3 regions of the Leclercia sp. G3L genome follow, and region 3 is predicted to be linked to each of the others. Evidence: predicted binding sites of a transcription regulator. Region 3 holds the regulator's gene; each other region holds the start of a gene.
What was found. Region 3 encodes Fur, which represses iron uptake genes when iron is present. Its sites were predicted from a motif close to ATAATAATGAGAACNACTATCAA; they were not measured.
Positions count from the first base shown of each region.

Region 1: a site for Fur is predicted at 2,019-2,041, ahead of zupT (zinc transporter ZupT). Genes of this name have one in related genera too.
Region 2: a site for Fur is predicted at 1,553-1,575, ahead of sufA (Fe-S cluster assembly scaffold SufA). Genes of this name have one in related genera too.

Region 1 is NZ_CP088265.1:1,860,685-1,863,961, forward strand. It holds gene LRS40_RS10360 (accessory factor UbiK family protein) at 1-163, opposite strand, end outside; FMN riboswitch at 284-434, shown strand; gene ribB (3,4-dihydroxy-2-butanone-4-phosphate synthase) at 539-1,192, shown strand; gene zupT (zinc transporter ZupT) at 1,233-2,006, opposite strand; gene ygiD (4,5-DOPA dioxygenase extradiol) at 2,203-2,991, shown strand; gene LRS40_RS10380 (glutathionylspermidine synthase family protein) at 3,071-3,277, opposite strand, start outside.
Region 2 is NZ_CP088265.1:3,991,313-3,994,589, forward strand. It holds gene sufB (Fe-S cluster assembly protein SufB) at 1-1,136, opposite strand, end outside; gene sufA (Fe-S cluster assembly scaffold SufA) at 1,145-1,513, opposite strand; gene menI (1,4-dihydroxy-2-naphthoyl-CoA hydrolase) at 2,240-2,650, opposite strand; gene LRS40_RS20635 (FAD-binding and (Fe-S)-binding domain-containing protein) at 2,647-3,277, opposite strand, start outside.
Region 3 is NZ_CP088265.1:4,667,508-4,670,784, forward strand. It holds gene ybfE (LexA regulated protein) at 1-147, shown strand, start outside; gene fldA (flavodoxin FldA) at 303-833, shown strand; gene fur (ferric iron uptake transcriptional regulator) at 1,125-1,571, shown strand; gene chiQ (ChiQ/YbfN family lipoprotein) at 1,728-2,060, opposite strand; gene chiP (chitoporin) at 2,105-3,277, opposite strand, start outside.

The sequences.
Region 1 (3,277 bases), 2.0 Mb from region 3:
GCACGTCAAATTCTTCACGGCTGACCAGATCCAGACGCATCAGCTGCGACTGCAGCACCTGGCGGATCTTCTTCTCAACATCATCACCAAAGTCACGTACGCCTTTCGGCATGGATTCATGGACCTGGCGGGCAAGTTGTTCAATTTTTTTTGGGTCGATCATGGTAGTTCCCTTGAAGAAAAGGTGTTAACGACCATTGTAGCGCGTAACCGCGATCCTTAAACCAGAATTGTGTGAAGCTTATGCGTTGCCGAACATAATCATTAGCGTTATAGTTATCCCGCTTATTCTCAGGGCGGGGCGAAATTCCCCACCGGCGGTAAATCAGCGCTACGCTGAAAGCCCGCGAGCGCTTTGGGTGCAAACTCAAAGGTCAGCAGATCCGGTGTAATTCCGGGGCCGACGGTTAAAGTCCGGATGGGAGAGAGTAACGAACCAGCCGGGCGAGGCCCGCTCACGTTATTTTTTTGCCGTACTACGGCGCTCCTAAGACTGCCCTGATTCTGGTAACCATAATATTAATGAGGTTTTTTTACCATGAATCAGACGCTCCTTTCCTCTTTCGGCACCTCTGCTGACCGTGTAGAACAGGCGCTTGCTGCGCTTCGCGAAGGTCGCGGCGTGATGGTGCTTGACGATGAAGATCGTGAAAACGAAGGCGATATGATTTTCGCCGCCGAAACCATGACCGTTGAGCAGATGGCGCTGACCATCCGTCACGGCAGCGGTATTGTTTGCCTGTGTATCACCGAAGATCGCCGTAAGCAGCTGGAACTGCCGATGATGGTAGAGAACAACACCAGCGCCTATGGCACCGGTTTTACCGTGACCATCGAAGCGGCCAGCGGTGTGACCACCGGCGTGTCTGCTGCTGACCGCGTGACCACCGTGCGTGCAGCCATTGCCGATGGCGCAAAACCTTCTGACCTGAACCGTCCGGGCCACGTATTCCCGCTGCGCGCGCAGCCGGGCGGCGTTCTGACTCGCGGCGGCCACACCGAAGCGACCATCGACCTGGTGACCCTGGCCGGCTTCAAGCCTGCCGGTGTGCTCTGTGAACTGACCAATGATGATGGCTCAATGGCGCGCGCGCCGGAGTGCATCGAATTTGCCGGCAAACACAACATGGCTGTGGTCACCATCGAAGATCTGGTGGCGTACCGCCAGGCGCACGAGCGCAAAGCCAGCTGATAACGCATCATAAAAAACGCCGGGTTAACCCGGCGTTTTTTTAGCCAATTCCTGCCGTCTGGAGTAGCACCAGACTGAGCCCCATCACCGACATTCCGCACAGTACCCCATAGCTGGGATTGTTGTTCGGGTCGATCTCTTTGGCGAGCGGCATCAGCTCATCCACCGACAGCGCCACCATAATCCCTGCCACCGCCGCCATAATGGCTGCCATCACCACCGGCGAAATCAGGCTGCCGAGGATCAACCACGCCAGCACGCCGCCCGCGATCTCCGCCATGCCGGAAATACCCGCCCAGAACACCGCTTTACGCTTGGATCCGGTAGCGGCATAAACCGGGCCCGCCACCGCCAGCCCCTCGGGGATATTGTGCAGCGCCACCGCCAGCGCAATACCAAAACCCAACTCCAGATTATTACTGGCAGTCACGTAGGTGGCGACGCCCTCAGGGAAGTTATGCAGGCTGATGCCCAGAGTCAGCAGCAGCGCGGTGCGTCGCAGGTTACCGGGCAGCGGCTGACTGCTTTTTTGCATCAGATCCTGCGGGTGCGCGTGGGGTAACATCTTATCCAGCGCAAAGTAGCCCAGCAGGCCAATGACAAACATTCCGTAGCCCAGCACCGGCGACATGCCTTCCGTGCCGAGGGCGGCGGGCAGCATCTCCATCAGGGAGATAAGCAGCATAATGCCGGCCGCAAAGCCGAGAGAAAAGGCCAGTAGCCGGTTAGAGGGCTTCTGGCCCAGTACGCCGAGCATGGCGCCGATAAAAGTGGCTGCGCCTGCAAGAATAGTCAGAATCAGGGGAACTGACATTCACCTCTCCTTATGATAATGATTCTCATTCATATTAAAGGCTAAACGCGCGTAACGCGAGCGGGTACAGACGCCTTTACAGATCCCTTACATTCAAATTTCCTGATGATCTTCATCATGGTTATCTGAGTTCATCTTATCCGGATTACGGGTAAGGTAAAGCTATCAAATCGACACCTTGTGTAAGGATATCATCATGACTTCATCTCGTATGCCAGCGCTGTTTTTGGGTCACGGTAGCCCGATGAACGTGCTGGAAGATAACGTCTACACCCGCGCCTGGCGGCATCTGGGCGAGACGTTGCCGCGTCCGAAGGCTATCGTGGTGGTGTCTGCACACTGGTTTACCCGTGGAACCGGCGTCACCGCCATGGAAACGCCGAAAACCATCCATGATTTTGGCGGTTTCCCGCAGGCGCTGTACGACACGCACTATCCGGCACCGGGATCCCCGGCGCTGGCGCAGCAGTTGGTAGATCTGCTGGCCCCGATCCCTGTCACCCTCGATAAAGAGGCGTGGGGGTTTGACCATGGCTCCTGGGGCGTGCTGATCAAGATGTACCCGGATGCCGACATCCCGATGGTGCAGCTCAGCATCGACAGCACCAAACCTGCGGCCTGGCACCTGGAGATGGGCCGTAAGCTCGCGACTCTGCGTGATGAGGGTATTATGCTGGTGGCCAGCGGCAACGTGGTGCATAACCTGCGCACCGCCCGCTGGCACGGGGAAAACACGCCTTATCCGTGGGCGACGTCCTTCAATGATTACGTGAAAACGAACCTGAACTGGCAGGGTGCGGCAGAAGAACATCCGCTGGTCAATTATCTGGCGCACGACGGCGGCTCGCTCTCGAACCCGACGGCGGAACACTTCCTGCCGCTGCTCTATATCCTGGGGGCGTGGGACGGTAAGGAGCCTGTTACCATACCGGTGGATGGCATCGAGATGGGCAGTTTGAGTATGTTGTCGGTGCAGGTGGGGTAAATCGCCCGGTGGCGCTGCGCTTGCCGGGCCTGTGGATTTGTAGGCCGGGTAAGGCAAAGCCGCCACCCGGCACCACAAACTACTCCACAAAAATATGCGGATAGAAGCGGGACAGATCCTGGGTGATCAGCGCCCGATCTTCGCGAATACCAATCCCGGCTGGCTGATCGTTGATCAGCCAACTGCCGATCAGCATATAGCTGTCGCCATACTTCGGTAGCTGACAGAACTGCTGGACGATCATCCCCTCTTCGCCATACGGGCCTTCTACCGCTTCCACGGTATT
Region 2 (3,277 bases), 680 kb from region 3:
GCCGAGATCCCCTTCGAGATGATGGTCGATTTGGTGTTCTTGCCGATGTGGATCATCTTGGTGCCGGTATCGGCCTGCTGATGCCCGCTGGTGAGCGCCACCGAGTAGAACTCGCCGATAGAGTTATCCCCGCGCAGGATGCAGCTCGGGTACTTCCAGGTGATGGCGGAGCCGGTTTCGGACTGGGTCCAGGACATCTTGCTGTTTTCGCCTTCGCACAATGCGCGCTTGGTGACGAAGTTCAGAATGCCGCCGGTGTTGTTATCCCCCGGGAACCAGTTCTGCACCGTGGAGTATTTCACTTCGGCGTCTTTATGGATGATCACCTCCACCACCGCGGCGTGCAGCTGATAGCTGTCGCGAACCGGGGCGGAACAGCCCTCGATATAGCTGACGTAGCTACCCTCGTCGGCCACCAGAATGGTGCGTTCAAACTGGCCGGTTTTCTCAGCGTTGATGCGGAAATAGGTCGACAGCTCCATCGGGCAGCGCACGCCCTTCGGCACATAGATAAAGGTGCCGTCAGAGGCTACCGCCGCGTTCAGCGCCGCAAAGAAGTTGTCGTTGCCCGGCACCACCGTGCCGAGGTACTTCTTCACCAGCTCGGGATGATCGTGGATGGCTTCGCCAAAGGAGCAGAAGATGATCCCCTGCTCACCCAGCTTTTCACGATAGGTAGTGGCGACCGAGACGGAGTCGAAGATGGCGTCCACCGCCACCTCGCGTCCTTCCCGCACCGGCACGCCAAGCTGCTCGAAGGCCTCTTCCACCTCTTTGCTTAAAAAGGCGTTAGCCCCGGTCTGCTGTACCGCGCCGGGCTCAGAGGCGCAGGTGTCGTCGCAATTGCCGCACGACGGCGCAGAGTAGTAGCTGTAATCCTGATAGTTCAGCTTATCGTAGTGCGCCTTCAGCCAGTGCGGCTCTTCCATCTCCAGCCAGGCTTTGAACGCATTCAGGCGGAACTCCAGCATCCAGTCTGGCTCGTTGCGCTTGGCGGAAATGGCGCGGATCACCTCTTCATTGATCCCTTTTGCCAGCTCATCGGTCTGCAATTGGGTGAAGAAGCCCTCTTTGTAATTGATATGGCCGCCGGACCAGGTGTTGACGTCGTCAGTTGCTTCAGTATGTCGAGACATAATACCGCCTATACCCCAAAACTTTCGCCGCAGCCGCATTCGTTCTGGGCTTTCGGGTTATTGAATTTGAATAACTGGTTTAAGCCTTCGCGCACGTAATCCACTTCCGTGCCGTCAATAAACGGCATCGCCTGCAAGGGAACATACAGTCTGGCGCCATCCTGCTCGAAAAGTAGATCGTCTTTGGCCGGTTCGCTGACGGTATCGAGCACATAACCAAAGCCGGCGCAGCCGGTAGTCTTAACGCCTAACCGCACGCCCAGCATGCCCGCCTGCTTGCTTACCAGCTCGCGTATATGCGCCGCTGCGGCAGGTGTAAGCGACAATCCACGCCACGCAAATTCCGTCGGATCAAATGTTTCTGAATGCTGTTGCATAAATCCACCTCTTGTATTGCGCCCCCAGGGCATAACACCATGTTAGTGATAATGATTATCACTTCAACCCCTCAGTTGCAGGGGCATTCGGCTTAACCGCCCTTTTTGGCTACTTTCATTAAGCATAGACCCTGCTATGGAGGTTAACAGGGATGATCACATTAACTTAACATGTTGATCGGAGGAGGGATTTCCCATTAATTCGCGGCTGAACGGGATAAATACAAAATATGTATAGAAAATGCCTATTTTTGGGATAGGAAGTGTGCCGATGCGGCTGATCTTACCTGTAAGCGTATTCTGAAAGAGCCCCAGGGTGGGCTATAGCCAGGCTGTGGGTACGCTATCCTTGATGTAAAGGGGCCAGCATCAGGAGGGGATATGCTTACTGCACTGTTGATAACCGCCATCCTTGCCGTGGTCATTACCGGCCTGGTCATTCTGTCGGCCATGCAGGATCTTAGAGACGATTATTGAAGGTAAACAAAGGGCCGCAGATGGGCCGCGCAAAAAAGAAAACCCTTAAGACTACTGGAATAGTCTTAAGGGTTTCTTGCTCCATCCGGCGCTTATCTCCGGCACTCATCATGGCTTAGCTCTTGAAGGAGCATAAGAATAATCTCATGATTCATGCTGTGGGATTTAACATAAATTGCGACCTGTCAGAAATCAATGCTGTTTCAATGAGATGGAAATGTAAAAAGGCCGCTTTCGCGGCCTTCACTTTTATACGACTGCGGTCGTCAACCGCGACGAGCAGCACAACCGCTGCTGTTCATCGAAGATATCAATCTGCCACACCTGGTGTCGCCCGCCGGTATGCAGAGCGCGACAGACGCCGCGCACTCGCCCGCTGCGCACGGAACGTATGTGGTTGGCATTGACCTCCAGCCCCACCACCTTCTGCTCCCCTTCGGTGCAGAGATAGCCCGCTACCGAGCCCAGGGTTTCGGCCAGCACCACCGACGCACCGCCGTGCAGCAGGCCAAACGGCTGATGAGTGCGGCTGTCCACCGGCATGGTCGCTTCCAGTTCATCTTCGCCGATGCGGGTAAACTCGATGTCCAGCAACCCCACCATGTTTCCGTCGCTCATGGCGTTTAACGCCTGCAGGGTGACAGCACGTTTCCAGATCATCCCATAATCTCCAGTAAAGCCTGCAATGGATGGCGTACGCCGCTACCCTCGACGCGCTTCACCTGGCTGCGGCAGGAGTAGCCGGTCGCCAGACAGCGATTACGCGGCAAACGCTGCATCGCCTGATGCCAGGAGAGCTCATAGATCCCCAGCGAGTTCTTGTGGTTCACCACCTCATGGCCGTAGGTCCCGGCCATGCCGCAGCAGCCGACGCTGACGCTCTCAAGCTTCGCACCAAAGCGGGCAAAGATCGTAGCCCACTGGGCAGGCGCGCCCGGCAGCGCGGTGACTTCGGTACAGTGGCCGAACAGGTACCAGGATTCGCCGCTGGTCTCCCGGGCGGCTTGCCCGTCGACAATCGCCGGGAGCCACTCATGTACCAGCATCACGTGGAAGTCGCCTCGCTTGTCACCGAGGGTCTGCTTGTACTCATCGCGATAGCAAAGCACCAGCGCCGGATCGACGCCGACCATCGGCATCCCCAGCAGCGCCACCCGGCTAAGGAAGTCAGAGGTCTTTTGCGCCGTTTTGGCGAAACGATTGAGGAAACCTTTAATGTGCTGGGCTTTCCCGTTCGGCGAGAACGGCAGCAGTACCGGCTGATAGCCCAGTCGCTCTACCAGACGA
Region 3 (3,277 bases):
CGTGGGCTTAAACGCGTCGAGCTGAAACTGAATGCTGAAGCCGTCGATGCGCTGAATGAGCTGGCGAATGCTCGTGAGATCAGCCGCAGTGAGCTTATCGAAGAGATGCTGATTTCGCAGCTCGGGGAATGGCACGGCAAAGCGTAAGTCAGAAAACCCCCCTTCTTGTTGCTTTCATGTAGCACAGAGTGCAGTCCTGCGTGATAGCAGTTTCCGCAGGCTTCTCTGTTCTGCTATGATTGCCCTTATCCGTGGCTAAATTGCGCCACCATACCATTAAGTATCAAGAGGTTATTTTACTCATGGCAATCATCGGCATTTTTTTCGGCAGCGACACGGGTAACACCGAAAACATCGCAAAAAACATTCAAAAACAGTTAGGTAAAGACGTTGCCGATGTGCATGACATTGCGAAAAGCAGCAAAGAAGATATCGAAGGTTACGATATTCTGCTGCTGGGCATCCCGACCTGGTATTACGGTGAAGCGCAGTGTGACTGGGACGACTTCTTCCCGTCTCTGGAAGAGATCGACTTCAACGGCAAGCTGGTTGCCCTGTTCGGCTGCGGCGATCAGGAAGATTACGCAGAGTACTTCTGCGACGCCCTCGGCACCATTCGCGACATCATTGAGCCACGCGGCGCGGTGATTGTCGGTCACTGGCCAACCGCCGGTTACCACTTCGAAGCTTCTAAAGGTCTGGCCGACGACAACAACTTTGTCGGTCTCGCCATCGACGAAGATCGCCAGCCAGAACTGACCGCTGAACGCGTGGACAAATGGGTTAAACAGATCCGCGAAGAGCTGCACCTCGACGCCATCCTCAACGCCTGATGATGTCGCGGCGCAACGCTAAAGTTGCGCCGCATCGATAGGTAATTCCAATCAAAATAATTGCTACAAATTTTTAACTTTCGCTGCCATACCTGTACAATGATCCAGGAGTAAACGGGGAACCTTGTAACAACTTTGTTGGCGGTACCACGTTTTTATAAGCATACTTTACTTGAGACTTGCAGTTTTCATTACGTCATGGCAGTTCTATAATGAGACGCATTATCCCAGGTGCATTTTCTGTCACTTCTTCTTTAGAAGTGAATCGTTTAGCAACAGGACAGATTCCGCATGACTGACAACAACACCGCATTAAAGAAGGCCGGACTGAAAGTCACGCTTCCACGGTTAAAAATCCTGGAAGTACTTCAGGGTCCGGATAACCATCATGTCAGTGCGGAAGACTTATACAAGCGTCTGATCGACATGGGCGAAGAAATTGGTCTGGCTACCGTTTACCGTGTACTGAACCAGTTCGACGATGCAGGCATCGTTACGCGTCATAATTTCGAAGGCGGTAAATCCGTATTTGAACTGACGCAGCAGCACCACCACGATCACCTGATTTGCCTCGACTGCGGCAAAGTGATCGAATTCAGCGATGACTCCATCGAATTACGTCAGCGCGAAATTGCCGCACGTCATGGCATTCGTCTGACCAACCACAGTCTGTACCTGTATGGCCACTGTGCCGAAGGCGACTGCCGCGAAGATGACCACGCGCACGACGCGAAGTAATCTCTGCATAGACTCTGAGCCAACCTGACGGTTGGCTTTTTTTTGCCTGCCATCCTGTAAAAAAGCCCGGTGGCGCTGCGCTTACACGGGCCTACAAGGGTGAAATTACCCGTAGGCCCGGTAAGCATAGCGCCACCGGGCATGGCAAACAGCTGATTACTTCGCGTTATTACTGCGGATTTCCTGCCAGATTTTATCGCAGTTTTTGGTCACGTCCTGATTGTTACCCGTTTTACGCGCCTGGATACAGGCCTGGTAATCCGCCACCCGGACGGTTTCCTGGGCCGCAAACTGTTCGTGCGCCTTCTCCTGGCGCAGCACGTCCAGCACGCTTTGACAGGCTTCGATCTTTTCTGGCGAACCTTCAGCGGTATTGATGCACGCGCTGTAGGCCTCTTTCAGACGGGTATCTTCTTTCTGGGTCTGTGGTTGTGCGCAGGCGGCCAGTCCTGATGCCAGCACCGCGACCAGTACGATTTTTTTCAGCATAGAGGTCTCCAGTCAGGCGGGGAGCGCCCCCGCCCGGATTGTCATCAGAAGATGGTGAACGGGGCGATAACCATGAACTTCACGTCACGCTCATCCTGGAAGATGTTGCCGTAGCCGCCGCCGTAGCTTGGAATATCGGAGTGGTTGTCATACTGCGTGAAGTGCAGTTTGAACATGGTCCCTTTTGCGCGCCCATCCTGCAGGGTGTAGATCGCATCCAGGTTGTAGGCAGATTCCTTGATCTTGTTGGAGGCGATATCTTCACGCTGACCGGCGCTGTTGATTAACCAGTCTGCCGGTTTCGCATCCCAGGCGTAGACATAAGACGCGCCGACGCTCCAGCCCGCCAGGTTCAAGTTACTCAGGTCATACATGGCCCCGAAGAAGACCGCCTTTTCGCCGTTGGCGTTAAAGTCGGAGCGGTTATCCCACCATACGTCCAGACGACCGTTGGATGACGCGTAGGTTGGGGTCATACGCTGCAGGAAGTAGCCCTGCTGGCCTTCAGCCTTGACGTAAGTTCCTTCCAGACGTAAATCGACCTGACCGACCTTGTAGCCCAACGTTAGCGCCTGCAGCCAGGCCGTACCGTCGTAAATATCGTTTACGGTGCCGCTGTCGGCTTTATCACGCGTGCCGTAGAACTGATAGGTGGTAGAGAGCGGGCCGCCCACGATATCAAGCTTGTAGCTGGCTTTGGCAAAGTACTGATCGATGAAGCCTTCAGCCTGGCCAAATGCGGCTTCCAGAATCAGGTTATTTTTGAAATCGTACTTCGCGCCGAAGGAGTGGAGATAGTCGACGCGGGTTTTTCTGTCATTCTGATAGAACTTGTCCATCTCGAGGTGCCACGGCGCTTTATACTCGTTGGTCCACATGTAAGAGAAACTCAACGCACCGCTATCGCCGTAGTCAAAGTTGGCTCCGGCTTCGGCACCCTGATAGGTACCCGGCATAAAGCTCCAGTGCGGCGCTAGCAGGGTTTGACCGGTTGGCTGAAGCCAGCCACCGCGTGCCCAGGCCGGGCCGTATTTGAATTTTGCTGCCGCTTTGTACAGGCTGATCCCGCTCTTATCACCGGACCAGTCCTCTTTATAGGCTTTATTGCTGGAGGAGAAGGCAATTTCGTTCGGGTGGCCGCTGTCGCCGTTTTCCGCCATTTCGATAGCAGTGAACGCAGCCAGATCAAGACCAAACATATCGGCGGCATAGCCGGA